DNA from 3 places in the Streptomyces sp. NPDC048254 genome. Region 3 is predicted to be linked to each of the others. Evidence: riboswitches for the same ligand, from Rfam matches in the RefSeq annotation. Region 3 holds a riboswitch; each other region holds the start of a gene.
What was found. Region 3 has a riboswitch for cyclic di-AMP ahead of ACGFZQ_RS35800 (NlpC/P60 family protein). Riboswitches for the same ligand answer to the same signal wherever they lie in the genome.
Positions count from the first base shown of each region.

Region 1 (2,254 bases), on a different contig from region 3:
GGGCGGCCCACCCGAACGTCGCCATCGAGTCCTGCTCCGGCGGTGGCGGCCGGATCGACCTCGGCATCATGAGCCGTACCGACGAGGTGTGGACCTCCGACAACACCGACCCGCTGGACCGGCTCGCCATCCAGCACGGCTTCAGTCAGATCCACCCGGCCCGGGTGATGTCCGCCTGGGTCACCGACAGCCCGAACCACCAGCTCAACGGCCGGGTCAGCAGCTTGCGTTTCCGCTTCGTCAGCTCCATGGCCGGGGCGCTCGGCGTTGGCGGCGACCTCTCGCAGTGGACCGAGGAGGAGCTCGCCGAGGCCGGCCGCTGGGTGGAGCTCTACAAGGACATCAGGCCCCTGGTGCAGCGCGGCGACCAGTTCCGGCTGCGGCCGCCGGCCGGCGGGCTCAGCGCGGTGCAGTACACGCTCGGCGACGAGACCGTGGTCCTCGCCTGGCTCCAGGCGCAGAGCTACGGCGAGCCGATGCCGGCGCTGCGCCTGCGGGGCCTCGACCCGACGGCGTCGTACGAATGCCGTGAAACGGGTGAAGTGCATCGAGGTGCCGTTCTGTTGCACCACGGGCTGCGCACCGAGCTGCGCGGCGACCTGGATGCGACGGTTCTCCGGCTGCGTCGCATCTGAGCCTTCTGTCCGATATAGCGCCTTAATTGCAACTCCGTGCGGAATAAGGGGACGTGGCGTGACGTGCGTGAGGAGCGTCATATTCGTGACCGTCCGTCGCGCGTCATGTTCACGTAATTCCGGTGCTTTTCAAGGGGATTGGAGAAATGCGTAAGACGGGAATTCACGGAGGGTGACCGGGATTCCCGTAACGGATCAAGCGAAACTCGGACAGACGGAACCGACCGCTTGTTTACGTACGTCCTACTCGCTTACGTTCGCCACGCATCCGGACGGAACGCCGAATCCTGCCGCCGTCCGGAGTCCCCACACACACTCACCCGTGCCCGGCAGGAGCGGGGGACCCACCAGGTATGACCGCCTGTTCCGGTTCCCGGGACGGCTAGGGGTGCAGCCACGTCTTCCCGCGTGGCCGGGCAGCTCCAGCCCGAACCCGACAGCTCACCCCGCAGGCGCCGGAGAGGAATGCGTCATGCCCGCGAAGGGTAAGCACCGCCGCCCCAAGACCCAGCGTTTCACCCGCTCGATGGCCGTCGCCGGAACCGGTGGCGCCGCGCTGGCTCTGCCGCTCATGGGGGCCACCGGCGCCCACGCGCTCACCTCGCAGTCCGTTTCCGAAAAGGCCACGCAGTCGCTGCCGACCGTCGAGAAGACGGCTGCGCGAAAGGCCGCCGCCCAGAAGTCCGCCGTTCAGGATTCCGGCACCGGCGATTCCGCGCACCGCGTCTACACGGTGGTGCCCGGCGACTATCTCTCGAAGATCGCCCGCGAGCACAACGTCAACGGCGGCTGGCACCGGCTCTACGCCGACAACCGGCAGGCGGTCGGCGACAACCCCTCGCTGATCCACCCCGGTCTCAAGCTCACGCTCGGCGGCCGCCACGCCGCGACCACGGAGACCCCGACCTCGGACTCCTGGTCCGATACGCGGTCCCAGCCGCGGCCCGACTCGCAGTCCTCCGCCCCCTCCTCGTCGTCGTCCTCGAACACGGCCTTCTCCTCGGGCGCGTCGACGACGACCGCCTCCGGATTCACCCTCCCGGTCGCCGGGGGCACCGTCGGCACCGGCTACCACGTGGCCGGCGGCATGTGGTCCAGCGGCTACCACACCGGCGTCGACTTCGTCGTCCCGACCGGCACCCCGGTCAAGGCCGTCGGCGCGGGCACGGTCGTCACGGCGGGCTGGGGCGGTGCCTACGGCAACCAGGTCGTCATCAGGCTCGCCGACGGCTACTACGCGCAGTACGGCCACCTCTCCGCGCTCTCCGTCTCGGTCGGCCAGACCGTGACCGCGGGCCAGCAGGTCGGCCTCTCCGGTGCCACCGGCAACGTCACCGGCCCGCACCTCCACTTCGAGATCCGGACCACCCCCGACTACGGCTCCGACATCGACCCGGTCGGCTACCTCCGCTCCAAGGGCCTCGCCGTCGGCTGACCCTGAACCCCGCTGATCTGACACGCACTCCGAAGGCCGGACCCCCGATCCCCGGGTCCGGCCTTCGGGCGATCGACGCTTCAACACCACTGTTCGGAGGCTTATTCCTGGCTTGGTCGAGTATTTAGGCGTGTCTTATCTCACCGTTCGTCAAGCCCTTATTACGGTCGCGTAGGTCACAGTC
Region 1 covers NZ_JBICZJ010000003.1:505,970-508,223, forward strand. The annotation lists gene ACGFZQ_RS11960 (alpha-galactosidase) at 1-635, shown strand, start outside; cyclic di-AMP (ydaO/yuaA leader) riboswitch at 943-1,103, shown strand; gene ACGFZQ_RS11965 (peptidoglycan DD-metalloendopeptidase family protein) at 1,108-2,070, shown strand.
Region 1: linked by a shared signal. The riboswitch ahead of ACGFZQ_RS11965 (peptidoglycan DD-metalloendopeptidase family protein) and the one ahead of ACGFZQ_RS35800 (NlpC/P60 family protein) in region 3 are both predicted to bind cyclic di-AMP.

Region 2 (2,254 bases), on a different contig from region 3:
TGATGGCGCAGTTCATGTACCTGGAGCACGCGGCTCCGGAGCGGGACATCTCGCTGTACATCAACTCGCCGGGCGGCTCGTTCAGCGCGATGGCCGCGATCTACGACACCGTCCAGTACGTCACCTGCGACGTGGAGACGATCTGCCTGGGGCAGGCCGGGGCGTCGGCCGCGGTGCTGCTCGCGGCGGGCACGCCGGGCAAGCGGTCCGTGCTGCCGGGTGCGCGCATCGTGCTCCAGCAGCCGTCGCTGCCGCAGCCGGTACAGGGCCAGCCGAGTGATCTGGCCATCCAGGCGGCGGAGTTGGACCGGATCCGCGCACTGCTCGAGGAGCTGCTCGTCCGGCACACCGGGCGGACACCGGCCCAGGTCAACCAGGACCTGGAGCGGGATCTGATGCTGGACGCGCCGGCGGCACTGGCGTACGGCCTGGTGGACCGGATCGTACCCAGCCGCAGGACCTCGCTCGGCCTGCCGGACGCGGGGTGAGCGGCCGATGCTGCCACCGGAGCTGCCTCCGCTGCCCGCGCTGACCCGCGCCGAGGGCGAGTTGATCGACCGTTATCTGGACGTGGTCGACCTGCTGGGCCGTATCAACCCGGCGCAGAACGAGGACACCTATCGTGGACTGCGCGCCGCGCAGGCGCTGGTGCGCGCCGCGTCCGAGCTGCGTGACGCACTCGCCCTGATGCATCGACGGGGCGAGACGGAGCTTCACGGGGACACGCTGGCACGGGCGTTGCGGGTGCTCGACGGTGAGCGCCGGACCGCGCGCGTCGCACTCCCGCCCGACTGCGTACGGTGACGCCCGGCGAAGTCCGCAGCGACGCGTCCACCGGTCGGCCGGGCCGGAGTTGAAACGACCCAAAGGAGTTACCGCCGTTCGGCGGAGGATGGCGTGGTTTTACCTGACCGCCGGGGCCGCTCAAGGTGCGTGCTCAAAGCTACCCGCGGAGGGCTTCGGCGCAGGTCCGGGGCTACGTCGGGCAGTTGACGACTAATCGAACACAGCGCTGTCCACCCGAACGGGTGGGTGGTGAGTAACCCCACAAATCTCCGGTTCCGTTGGGATTTTCGGACAGGCGTGAGTGAAGATCCCTGTCTGACGACAAGCCCCCGCCACAACGGCGAGGCGATCCGGGCGGACGCCGAGTCCTGCCGCCGCACGGATGCCCGGTCGACGGAAGTGGATCGGCAGGAGTGGAGGACCCAAGCACGACGGGTCGCCGGCACGGTCGCACCATGACCGGGCCGCGCAGCCCTTGGGGTGAAGCCGTGACAACGCGGCCGGGCAACTTCGCCAGCCCGAATCCGACAGGTCATCCTTCACAGGCGGCTGACGAAGGGTTGCGCATGACTGCGCTCAATCGTGTCCCGTCGCTGATGGCGCGGGCCGGCACGGCCTCGGCGCTCACCATCGCCGCCGTGGGCGGCTCCATCGTGATCCCGGGTGTCGCCTCCGACGCCTCGGCCGCCACGATGGGGACGAAAGCACTCCAGGTCGCGGCCTCGAAGAAGGGCTCGCCCTACAGGTGGGGTGCCACCGGGCCGAACCGGTTCGACTGCTCCGGGCTCACGCTGTACTCGTTCAAGAAGGCGGGCAAGAAGCTCCCGCGTACGGCGGCCCAGCAGTACAACAAGACCCGTCACATCTCGGCCGGCAACCGCAAGGCCGGGGACCTGGTCTTCTTCCACTCGGGTTCCAGCGTGTACCACGTCGGCATCTACGCCGGGAAGGGAAAGATCTGGCACGCCCCGAAGACCGGGGACGTGGTGAAGCTCCAGAAGATCTGGACGCGGAGCGTCTGGTACGGCCGGGTCAGCTGACCCACCCAGCGGCCGGCCGGCGGGAACTCGGGGCTACGGTTCCTGCTGGCCGGCGGCGGTGACCGTGCCGGCCGGGACTGCCCAGGGCAGTTGGATGAAGACGGTCTTGCCGCCCTCCCGGGTGGGGCGCACCCGGAGCTTGCCGCCGCACTCCGCGGTGAGCCAGCGGATGATGACCATGCCGCGCCCGTTGTCCTGCTGGACCGCGGCCGGGAGTCTCTTGGGGAAGCGCGGATGGCTGTCCGTGACGCCGATGCGCAGCTGTTCGTCACGGTCGAGGACGAGTCCCACCGTGAAGGTGGGTGACTGCCCGAAGGTGTGCTGCACCGCGTTGGTGGCGAGTTCGGAGACGATGAGGCGGATGGTGTCCGCGGTCTCCGTCTCCGGTGGCAGCCCCCATTCCGCGAGGATGCCCAGCACATAGGAGC
Region 2 covers NZ_JBICZJ010000032.1:30,188-32,441, forward strand. The annotation lists gene ACGFZQ_RS49055 (ATP-dependent Clp protease proteolytic subunit) at 1-488, shown strand, start outside; gene ACGFZQ_RS49060 (hypothetical protein) at 496-804, shown strand; cyclic di-AMP (ydaO/yuaA leader) riboswitch at 1,136-1,349, shown strand; gene ACGFZQ_RS49065 (C40 family peptidase) at 1,353-1,826, shown strand; gene ACGFZQ_RS49070 (ATP-binding protein) at 1,860-2,254, opposite strand, start outside.
Region 2: linked by a shared signal. The riboswitch ahead of ACGFZQ_RS49065 (C40 family peptidase) and the one ahead of ACGFZQ_RS35800 (NlpC/P60 family protein) in region 3 are both predicted to bind cyclic di-AMP.

Region 3 (2,254 bases):
TCGGTGACCTTGGAGGTCGGGTTGCCCTCGAAGGTGAGCGTGACCTGCTTCGCCGTGACGATCTGCCCGGCGTTGCCCTCGGTGCCGCCGCCCGGCTTGTCGGCGTCCCGCTCCTGCTTGCCGTTCTGCAGCCGCAGCACGGGCCAGTAGTACGTGGACTTGTCGCCCTGGTCCGCACAGCTGGTGTCGGCGTTCGCGAGGTCGTCGTCGCTGGCGAAGGCGTTGTTGGACTGGTTGCCGATGTAGTCGTGGAAGTGATGGGCGCCGTTGGAGACACCGGGCGCGACGATCACGTTGTCCGAGTTGAACAGGCCGTTCGCGTTGACGCCGCAGCTGGAGGCGAAGGTGCCGGTGGAGCCGCCGGGCTGCTCGGCCGGGGTCGCGACGTTGGGCTGGACGCTGGTGATGTCGGCGTAGTCGGCGGCGACGGGGCCGTTGCCGCCCTGGCCGCCGATCCCCGCACCCGCGCCGGCACTGGCACTCGCGCTGGCGCTCTGGCTCGGCGTGGCGCCGTCCTGCGGTGCTGCCGACTGCCCGGCGCCCTGGTCGGAGGAGCGCAGGGTGCAGGCGGCGAGGTCGTCGAGGCCCTGGGGGCGGTCGCCCTCGCGGTCGATGGCGTCGGCGATGCGCTGGAGGGATTCGGACCGCTTCTCCTTCAGCGGATCCAGGATCGTCTGGTCGGCGAGGCCGGGGTTCTGCTGGATCGCCGCGGCCGACTCCTTGAGCTGCTGGTAGGCGGCCGCGATCTGCTGGTCCAGCTGCGCGAGTTCACCGTCGACGTCGGCCCGGGCCGCATCGGGCACGTCCGTCAGCCGGCTGCCGACGTCGGGGCAGTAGACGGTGGGCGCGGACAGCACCTGGGCGTTGGCGGTCTGGCCGGACTGGTCCGAACCGCCTTCGGTGGCCGAGGCGTAGACGTTCACCGCGACCAGTACTCCGCCGCCGAGCATCAGAGCGACCGCTGCGAAGGTCGCGCGTTGTGCGCCGGTCGGGCGTCTGCGCCTGTTGGGTCTCAAGGTCGTTCCCCTGCGTGTCGTGGTCGGCCGGACATGGAAATCCCCCGCCCTATACGCGGCATGGCGCCACCGTGTTCAACGGTCCCGGAAATTCACGGTGACCTCACAGGAAGCCGGCTCCTCAGGCAGCCGACGGCACCGCTCCGACGGCCTCACGACGGGAGCGGGATGCGGGCGAAATGCCGTCCCGCACGGCCGGATCTCGAACGCTACGACGAACATCACAATTACGTATCGGACATTACGCACTTCAACCTTCACACGAGTGACACAAGTTGGCTAAGTTGACGGGCAAGCCGCTCGGCTCCCCCCGGCGAATCCCGTCGGGCCGCGCGGCCTCCGCCTAATCCGGTGCCCAACGGGGCGTTCCGGAGCCGGGGACCCAACCGAACCACTGGGGTGAATCGGTCAACTGCCCTTAGGGGCAAGGACCGTAGGGCATGCCTTCCGGATCGACCCGCCCGAACCCGACAGCTAACTCGGTAGGCGGAGCACGGAAGGAGCACGACCCCCATGGCGCCCGAGAGCCGTGACGAGGTTCGACAGCGGATCGACAGCCTCTACGACCAGGCCGAGAACGCCACCGGGAACTACAACGCCACACGTGCGATGAACGGGGGCTCGCGGTCCCGCGGTGTCCCGCTGTTCAAGCGGCCCCGGCGTGACGACCCGGGCCTCGAGAGCATCGCCCGGGAGTGGTTCGACGGCGCGCGATCGCGACTGGGGCCGAGTGTCCCGGCGGCGCTGCCCTCCGACCGGCAGCCTGCCCGGCCCGGCCCGCGGCGGCCGGTCAGCGCCATGGCCGCCGATCTGCTGGGCCAGTTGGAGGGCTCCGGCCCGTCCCGGCCGGAACTGCCCGCGGGGTCGTCCGCGAACAGCGACATCGAGGTCGTCCGTGAACTGCCGGAGCGTCCGAAGCTGGAACTGACGGCCGGGTCCCCCGCGGCGCTGCCCCCGGGACCGTCGAGCGCGTCCAAGGCGCTGCCCCCCGCCGCACCGCAGCGTGCCACCCCGGGCACGTCCAAGACCAAGAGCCAGCTGAAGATCGCCAAGGCGCGCGAGGTGCTGTCGCGGCGCACCGGGCAGCGCGCGATCGCGGCACTCGAACCGGCCGCGCCGGCCTCGCAGCCGGCCCCGGCCGCCCAGACCCCTTGGCCCACGCCCGAGGCCCAGGTCCCGGCCCAGCAGTGGCCGGCCCCCGCCGGCATGCCCGGCCAGTACGGCGACACCGGCTCCTT
Region 3 covers NZ_JBICZJ010000015.1:273,437-275,690, forward strand. The annotation lists gene ACGFZQ_RS35795 (DUF1996 domain-containing protein) at 1-950, opposite strand, end outside; cyclic di-AMP (ydaO/yuaA leader) riboswitch at 1,347-1,521, shown strand; gene ACGFZQ_RS35800 (NlpC/P60 family protein) at 1,530-2,254, shown strand, end outside.